DNA from 3 places in the Paraburkholderia sp. BR14320 genome. Region 3 is predicted to be linked to each of the others. Evidence: riboswitches for the same ligand, from Rfam matches in the RefSeq annotation. Region 3 holds a riboswitch; each other region holds the start of a gene.
What was found. Region 3 has a riboswitch for cobalamin ahead of AB3X89_RS15505 (CbtB-domain containing protein). Riboswitches for the same ligand answer to the same signal wherever they lie in the genome.
Positions count from the first base shown of each region.

Region 1: another riboswitch for cobalamin. It lies ahead of AB3X89_RS30940 (TonB-dependent receptor); the one in region 3 lies ahead of AB3X89_RS15505 (CbtB-domain containing protein).
Region 2: another riboswitch for cobalamin. It lies ahead of cobA (uroporphyrinogen-III C-methyltransferase); the one in region 3 lies ahead of AB3X89_RS15505 (CbtB-domain containing protein).

Region 1 is NZ_JBFPKG010000047.1:36,084-38,345, forward strand. It holds gene AB3X89_RS30930 (cell division protein ZapA) at 1-30, opposite strand, end outside; gene AB3X89_RS30935 (ATPase) at 27-386, opposite strand; cobalamin riboswitch at 608-872, shown strand; gene AB3X89_RS30940 (TonB-dependent receptor) at 962-2,262, shown strand, end outside.
Region 2 is NZ_JBFPKG010000052.1:41,641-43,902, forward strand. It holds gene cobO (cob(I)yrinic acid a,c-diamide adenosyltransferase) at 1-199, opposite strand, end outside; gene AB3X89_RS32215 (cobalamin biosynthesis protein) at 196-642, opposite strand; partial or broken gene cobA (uroporphyrinogen-III C-methyltransferase) at 694-1,419, opposite strand; cobalamin riboswitch at 1,665-1,933, opposite strand; cobalamin riboswitch at 2,014-2,262, shown strand, end outside.
Region 3 is NZ_JBFPKG010000014.1:756-3,017, forward strand. It holds gene AB3X89_RS15500 (CbtA family protein) at 1-583, opposite strand, end outside; gene AB3X89_RS15505 (CbtB-domain containing protein) at 595-816, opposite strand; cobalamin riboswitch at 857-1,012, opposite strand; gene AB3X89_RS15510 (histidine phosphatase family protein) at 1,097-1,717, shown strand; gene AB3X89_RS15515 (hypothetical protein) at 1,731-2,171, opposite strand.

The sequences.
Region 1 (2,262 bases), on a different contig from region 3:
AATCGATACTTCGATCTGCTTGGTGGTCATGCGCTTTCTCCGTGTCGGCTCACGTCGCTTGCCGCTTCCTCGTGTTCGGGCTGGGCGGACTCGAGCAGATCGAGCTGGTTATCCGGTTCGCTGCTCGCGCGTGCGCGCGGCAATTTTTCGAGAATCGCATTCAGGCGCACCTGAGCGTCGTCGATCTTGGCGGACAGCGCGTCGCGTTCAGCTTGCAGTGCGTCGCGCTCGGCACGCAATTGCGCAAGTTCTGCGTGCGTGGCTTGTACTTCCGCACGCGTTTGCGCGAGCTGCTCTTCGAGCGCGATCCGCGCTTCATTGTGGCGCTGGCTGATCGCAATCAGCTTGCCGATGTTCTGGGAGAGTGATTCGAGTTCGGTGAGCATGTGCTGCGTCCTCTAAAGACATCGCATTTTAGCGCGGAATATTACAGGTTCCGACAATTGTCTCGTTTCGAGACGTAACAGCATCGCTTCGTGCAGGTTCGTTGCGAGTCGTGTCGTCGACCATAAGATAAAAGACCGGCAATCCATCGGACAATAACCCTGCATTCGACAGAACGGATTGCGCTCCGGTTGGCGTTTCTTGACGCCCCGCGAAGCCGCTCCTACACTTCCCGCACTCTGGTGCCCGCGCGCGCTTTTCGGCGCGCGCAGTTAAACGGGAAGCAGGGCGCGCGCGGTGCCAAACCGGATGCGCGAACCTGCGCTGCCCCCGCAACGGTAAACGACCGCATGTGATGTGCTCATGCAGGTCGGTCCTGGTCGCAAGGTTGGAAGTTCAATCTGCGAGTGTGCCACTGCGCGTCACGCGTGGGAAGGCGGGATCGATGTGTCGTAGCCCGGATACCGGCCAGAAAAGAGGGACGTCCCCCGCGAAAACGTTAAACAAGGGGACGCCTCGTGACGCGTCGGCCCGCGGGGAAGCAGGCCGCGCACGCTATCCACAGGAATGTCATCCCATGTTGTCCCCCATCGCCCGCGCGACGCTGCTCGCGTTCGCGAGCATGCCGCTCGTCGTGCATGCGCAAAGCGCCGAGCCTGTGTCTTCATCGTCCAATGCGGATGCAAGCACCGCGAACGCCGCAAACGTTGCCGATTCGTCATATCCCGCTTCCGCCGATGCGTCGGGCAACGTGCTGTCGCCGATCGTCGTGACCGCGCAGCGCGGCGCGCAAGCGTTGCGCGATGCGATCCCGCAGACCACGCAGTTCGATCAGCAGGACATCGCCGACACGACCGCGACCGATCTGCCCGGCTTGCTGCGACTCGCGCCCGGCGCGCAAATCTCGCGCACGGGTGGCCCCGGTTCGACCACGAGCCTCTTTCTGCGCGGCGCGTCGTCGACACAATCGCTGCTGCTGATCGACGGCGTGCGCGTCGATTCTGTGAGTCTCGGCTCCGCTCAGCTCGCACAGATCCCGCTCGACCAGGTCGATCACGTCGAAGTCGTGAATGGCAACGTGTCGGCGTTGTACGGTTCGGGCGCGATCGGCGGTGTCGTGCAGGTGTTCACGAAAGACGGCGGCGATCATCCGCCGCGCTTCAATTTTTCTGTCGGCTACGGCAGCTATCACACGCAGACGCAAACGGCCGGCGTGAACGGCGCGCTCGATCAGGACGGCCGCACGACCTTCAACATTTCGCTCGCGCGCACGAAGGGCGACGGCTTTTCGTCGCTCAATCCGCTCGAGGCGCCGGCCGCAAATCCGAACGCGAACGGCAATCTGAACGAGAGCATCAGCGCGTCGCTGCGCCACAAGTTCAACGACAAGTGGGACGCGGGCGTCAGCTACTTCCAGTCGAACAACAACAACAGCTACGACAATGCGTACGGCGTGCCGACCGATCTGAACAACCTCTATAGCAAGTTTCGCCAGGCGTCCGTGTTCGCGAACGGCAAGCTGACCGACTGGTGGACCACCCACTTCACGCTCGCCGAGGGCGACGACCGCAGCGTCTCGAACACCAATGGCATCTACGACGACCGCTTCGATACCGACAATCGCCAGTACACGTGGCAGAACGATTTCGCGCTCGCCGCGAACCAGAAGCTGCAGCTCGGCTACGAGCATCTCGACCAGACTCTCGACTCCGACACGTTCGCCGCGCCCGACCGTCACGTCGATTCGGTCTTCGCCGGCTACAGCGCGCGCTTCGGCCGCAACCAGATTCAGGCCAACGTACGCCGCGATCAGTACTCCGATTTCGGCGGAGCGAACAGTTACTATCTCGGCTACGGTTTCGACATCACGTCGCACTG
Region 2 (2,262 bases), on a different contig from region 3:
TGAACTGCACGACGCCCAGCCGCATGCCGTGGCCGAGCACCCGCACGGCCATGCCGAACGCGGCCGTGCTCTTGCCCTTGCCCGTGCCGGTGTTGACGATCAGCAGGCCTTTTTCGACGGTCGCGCTGGCCTGCTTCTTTTCGTGGCCTTCGCGGCGGCGCTCGGTCATGCGTTGATGCGATTCGGGGTCGGTTTTCATCGAAGGTCCTGGTCTTGAGGGGTGGGATGGAAGGGCGCTACGTCGCCGGCTGCGGTGTCGGTCGCCGCCGCAATTGCAATGGTGATACCAGCGTGCGTGGTCTTGGGTACGACCAGACGTGCGGTTTGCGCGATTGTCGCGGAGACCGAAGCTGCTGCCGCCAGTAGCGCACAGGGTTCGCACACACCGTCGACACCAAGATGCGCGCGCGCGGCCGCCGACGGCGCCGCGACCGGCGCGGCCGCGATCTGCTCGCGGCTGAACAGTTGCAGCGGCAGTTGATGGCGTGAACAGAATTCGAGCAGACCTGCTTCGTTGGCTTTGGTGTCGATCGTCGCGATGGTGCGGATCCGCTCGAAGGCATTCGAACCGAGTGCTGCGCGCACGGCGGCTTCGATGTCGCCGGCATCGCTGTGCAAGCGGCAACCTATGCCGACGCTCAGCGTTTTGAGCGCGTTCGCAGCTTGTTCGTGATCGACTCGGCCGTCGCGGTTCGCCGCTTCACGTGCAAGCGCGAGCGAGGCCACGCCGCCGATCACGACGATCGCCGGCGAGCCGAGCCCTGCGCGCACGACCGCCTCGGCAAACTCGCGCAGCGGCGCGAGCACGTGACGCTGCTCGGGCCGCGTCGCCGACTCGATCGCCGCACAGGGTGTATCGGCGGACATGCCGGCCGCGAGCAACGCGGCGACGATTTCGCCGAGCCGCCGCATGCCCATATAGATCACGATCGTCATGCGGGTCGCGGCGAGCGCGGCCCAGTCCGGTTCGCCGCTGCCGGCGCCGTGGCCGGTGACGAACACGACGCCCTGCGCGTAATCGCGATGCGTGACCGCGATGCCGAGCGTCGCGGGTGCGGCGATGCCGGCCGTAATGCCGTTGATCACGTCGACTTCGATACCCGCCGCCTGCAGCGCCTGCAATTCTTCGCCGCCGCGGCCGAACACGAACGGATCGCCGCCCTTGAGCCGCGCGACGCTGCGTCCCGCGCGCAGATGCCCGAGCATTTGCGCGACGATGTCCGCTTGCGGCGTCGACGGATGGCCGCCGCGCTTGCCGACGTACACGACTTGCGCGTTGGCGCGTGCAAACTGCAGTACGTCGGGATTGACCAGATCGTCGACCAGCACGACATCGGCCTGCGCGAGCGCACGGGTGGCCTTCAGCGTCATCAGTTCGACGTCGCCGGGACCGGCGCCGATCAGCCAGGCGCGCGTCATCGCGGCGTGCATGGCGCATGCCATGCGGAGATGGGAGGAGAGGAGCGGCGTGCGACGGTGCACGCGGCAGTGAATATAGAGGTCATGCAATACAGCGAATCCAGGCGCGGCCACTCATGCGGCTCGCGGCGGATTCTTCAGAGAGAGAACGCCACGAAACGCGCGATGCCACGTTTCTACGCCTTCACATCCGTTCCCCGCGGATTCCGGCGGCCGGCGGCGCAACCTGATGCACGGGTGCATGGGGCGCCGCCTCCGCGTCTGGCCGGTATCCGGGCTGGCGGCCTCACGCGCTTCGCCTTCCCGTCCTTGTTTGCGAATCTGCGGATTCGCGGGGCAGTGGCATCAAAAAACGCATGCGCGGCACGGTGGAATCGAAGCTGGATCGAATCGCGCGCCGCAGGTCGCTTACCGTTGCGGGGACAGCACAGGTTGAACGCGCGACGCGCTGCCTGTTTCCCGTTTAACTGCACATGCGAGTGCATGTGCGGGCACCAAACGCGCGCATACGATAGCACATGGCGCCTTGCCAGATAAGCCTCGGCGACGCTTTCCGGCGGCCTGCGTTCCTTGACTGCGCATGCCCGGGGGCCTACACTCGCACGCACTTTGGGTGCTCGCGTGCGCGTTCGTGCGCATGCGGTTAAACGGGAAACAGGGAGCCATCTGCGCTAGAGCGGCTAACCTGTGCTGTCCCCGCAACGGTAAGCGAAAAGCGGTTCCGGCTTGATAGCCGGGCACCGCGGTGCCGGCTTCGATGTCTTCGCGCAAGGTCGCGTCGACATATCACCACTGGACGAGAAACCACTCGGCCGGGAAGGGGAAGCGGCGCTTTCGCCAGCC
Region 3 (2,262 bases):
GTACTTCATTGATGACCGGCATCGACAGTTGTACGGCCGCGATGATCACGACGAATACGAGTCCCGCGACGATCGAGCCGTTCCATGCACCCAGCTTCGCCGCCGCGCGGCGCCGCACCTTCAGCGAAAACACCATCGTCGTGAGCGAAATCGCGATCATCAGAAAGAACAGGCCCGTGCGCGTGCCGATCGTGTCCGGATCACCGACCGACGGCGGATTGGCCGGATACTTGATATTCGGCACGACCACGAGGGCAATGAACGCGCCAAGCGCGAGCCACGCGGACAGCGCGCGCACGCTCGAGGTACCCGTGCGTCCATATGAATAAGCAAACACCAGCGAGAACAGACCGCCGAATGCCGCACCATACGTGACCACGCCAGTCAGCAGGCCGAGGCCAGCCTGCGTCTCACGGCTCACGATTTCGGGCTCGGGCGCCTCGCCGCGCGCGGTGGCCGCTTTTTCTTCGAGCGAAATGGCCTGCTCGACCTGTGGTTCGCCGACGATTCGCGCGAAGGCGAACGTGAGCAAGCCCGCGACGATGCCCGCGAGCATCCCGCGCACCAACAATTTACCTACCATGTCGAACTCCGTTAGTGGCAGGGAAAGCCAAGCAGATGGCGGCCGTCGTGCACGAACTCATGCACGTACATGCCGGGCACGAGCGATGTCGCGCCCTGTTCCGCACCAACGAAGTAAAGCGCGAGCAACAGCAGCAAGCCGCCGAACACGACCCACGGCAGCAGTTCGCGCAAAGGAATGGGAGTGGGCTGGGCCGCCGGTTGCGCGGCGCGATCGAAAACAGCGTCGGTCATGATGGACATCTCCTGGGGTAACGCGCCCCGATAGTCGATTGCGGAAGAATGATGCGAAGCTCAGGTCTGGCTTTCGGCTCTTGTGGATTGCAAGGCCGATTACAGTGGCGCGACCGCGCCGGGCTCTCACCGGCTTCCGTGCTTCGCAGTGTCGGTATTCTACGCGCTAAACTGCGGCTTCCGCGACGACGAAGGCTACCTCGCAACGCGCAACGCGCAACGCCCGCAGCGAGCCGATGAAGCCATGCAGGCAAGTGCGAATGAGGCGCCAACGCAAAGAATGGATACGCGACTGTTACTGGTGAGCCATGCGGCAACGGCCGCACAGCGCGCGGGCCGCTTCCCCGCCGACGATCCGCTCGACGCGCGCGGCCGCGCCGAAGCCGAAGCGGCGCGCGCCCGTCTCGCGCTTCCCGCCGACGCCGCCGTGTTCACCAGTCCCGCCGCAAGCGCGCGCCAAACGTCCGCCGCGCTCGGTCTGAGCGCCACGCCTGCCGACGCATTGGCGGATATCGACTACGGCAAATGGCGCGGCCAGCGCCTCGCGGATATTGCCGACGAAGCCCCCCGCGAACTCGCGGCCTGGACACGCGAGCCCGACGCTGCGCCGCCCGGCGGTGAATCGTTCGATCGACTGGTGCGGCGGGTCGGAGAGTGGCTCGACGCGCAACAGGCAGACGCACACTCATGCAACGCGGTCAACGAAGCAGGCTTCGCGGCCTCTGCGCACGGTCGGACCATCATCGCGATCACTCACGCAACGCTTCTGCGAGCGGCAATCGTGCATGCCCTCGGCGCGTCGCCAACCGTGTTCTGTCACATCGAGATCGCGCCGCTGTCGGTCGTCGAATTACGCCACTCGCGACGCGGCTGGTCATGGTGGCCGGCCGCCACCGCCTGAACGGAACCGCCGCTTACCTGCCCGACACCACGAGCCGCAACCGGTTCGACCCCTCGGGCGTCAGCGTGATTTCGGTGCGTCGATTCTTCGCGCCGAGATAAAAGTGCTGACGTCCCGGCGAATTCTGATCGTGGGTTGCATCGGGCAGGCACGACGCGATGTCGGCCGCGACCGCTTCCAATGCATCCGCGTTCGAGCCCGTCGCCTGATGCGGCGTCCACGTGCACTGGAAACTACGATGCGCGGCCGAACATTGCGCGTCGTCGCCATAGGGTTGCGCGACGCCTTTGCCGTCGTCGGGCGTCAGCGAGGTGAAGCCGTCGGGCGCCGCGGCGACGATCCGTTTTAGCGCGCCGCAAGGTCTGGGGCTATCGTCGGCGGATGCGCCGGCCGGCAGCAGCGCAACGAGCGATGCCGCGGTAAGCGCGATAGCGGAGGGTCGATAGGCTTTCATGTTGTGCGTGAAGCTTCCAGAGTGCTGCTGAAAAAAGCTCGCAGCGAGCCACCTTCAACAGCACGCTTCATGCCCATTCGCGCGAGCCCCC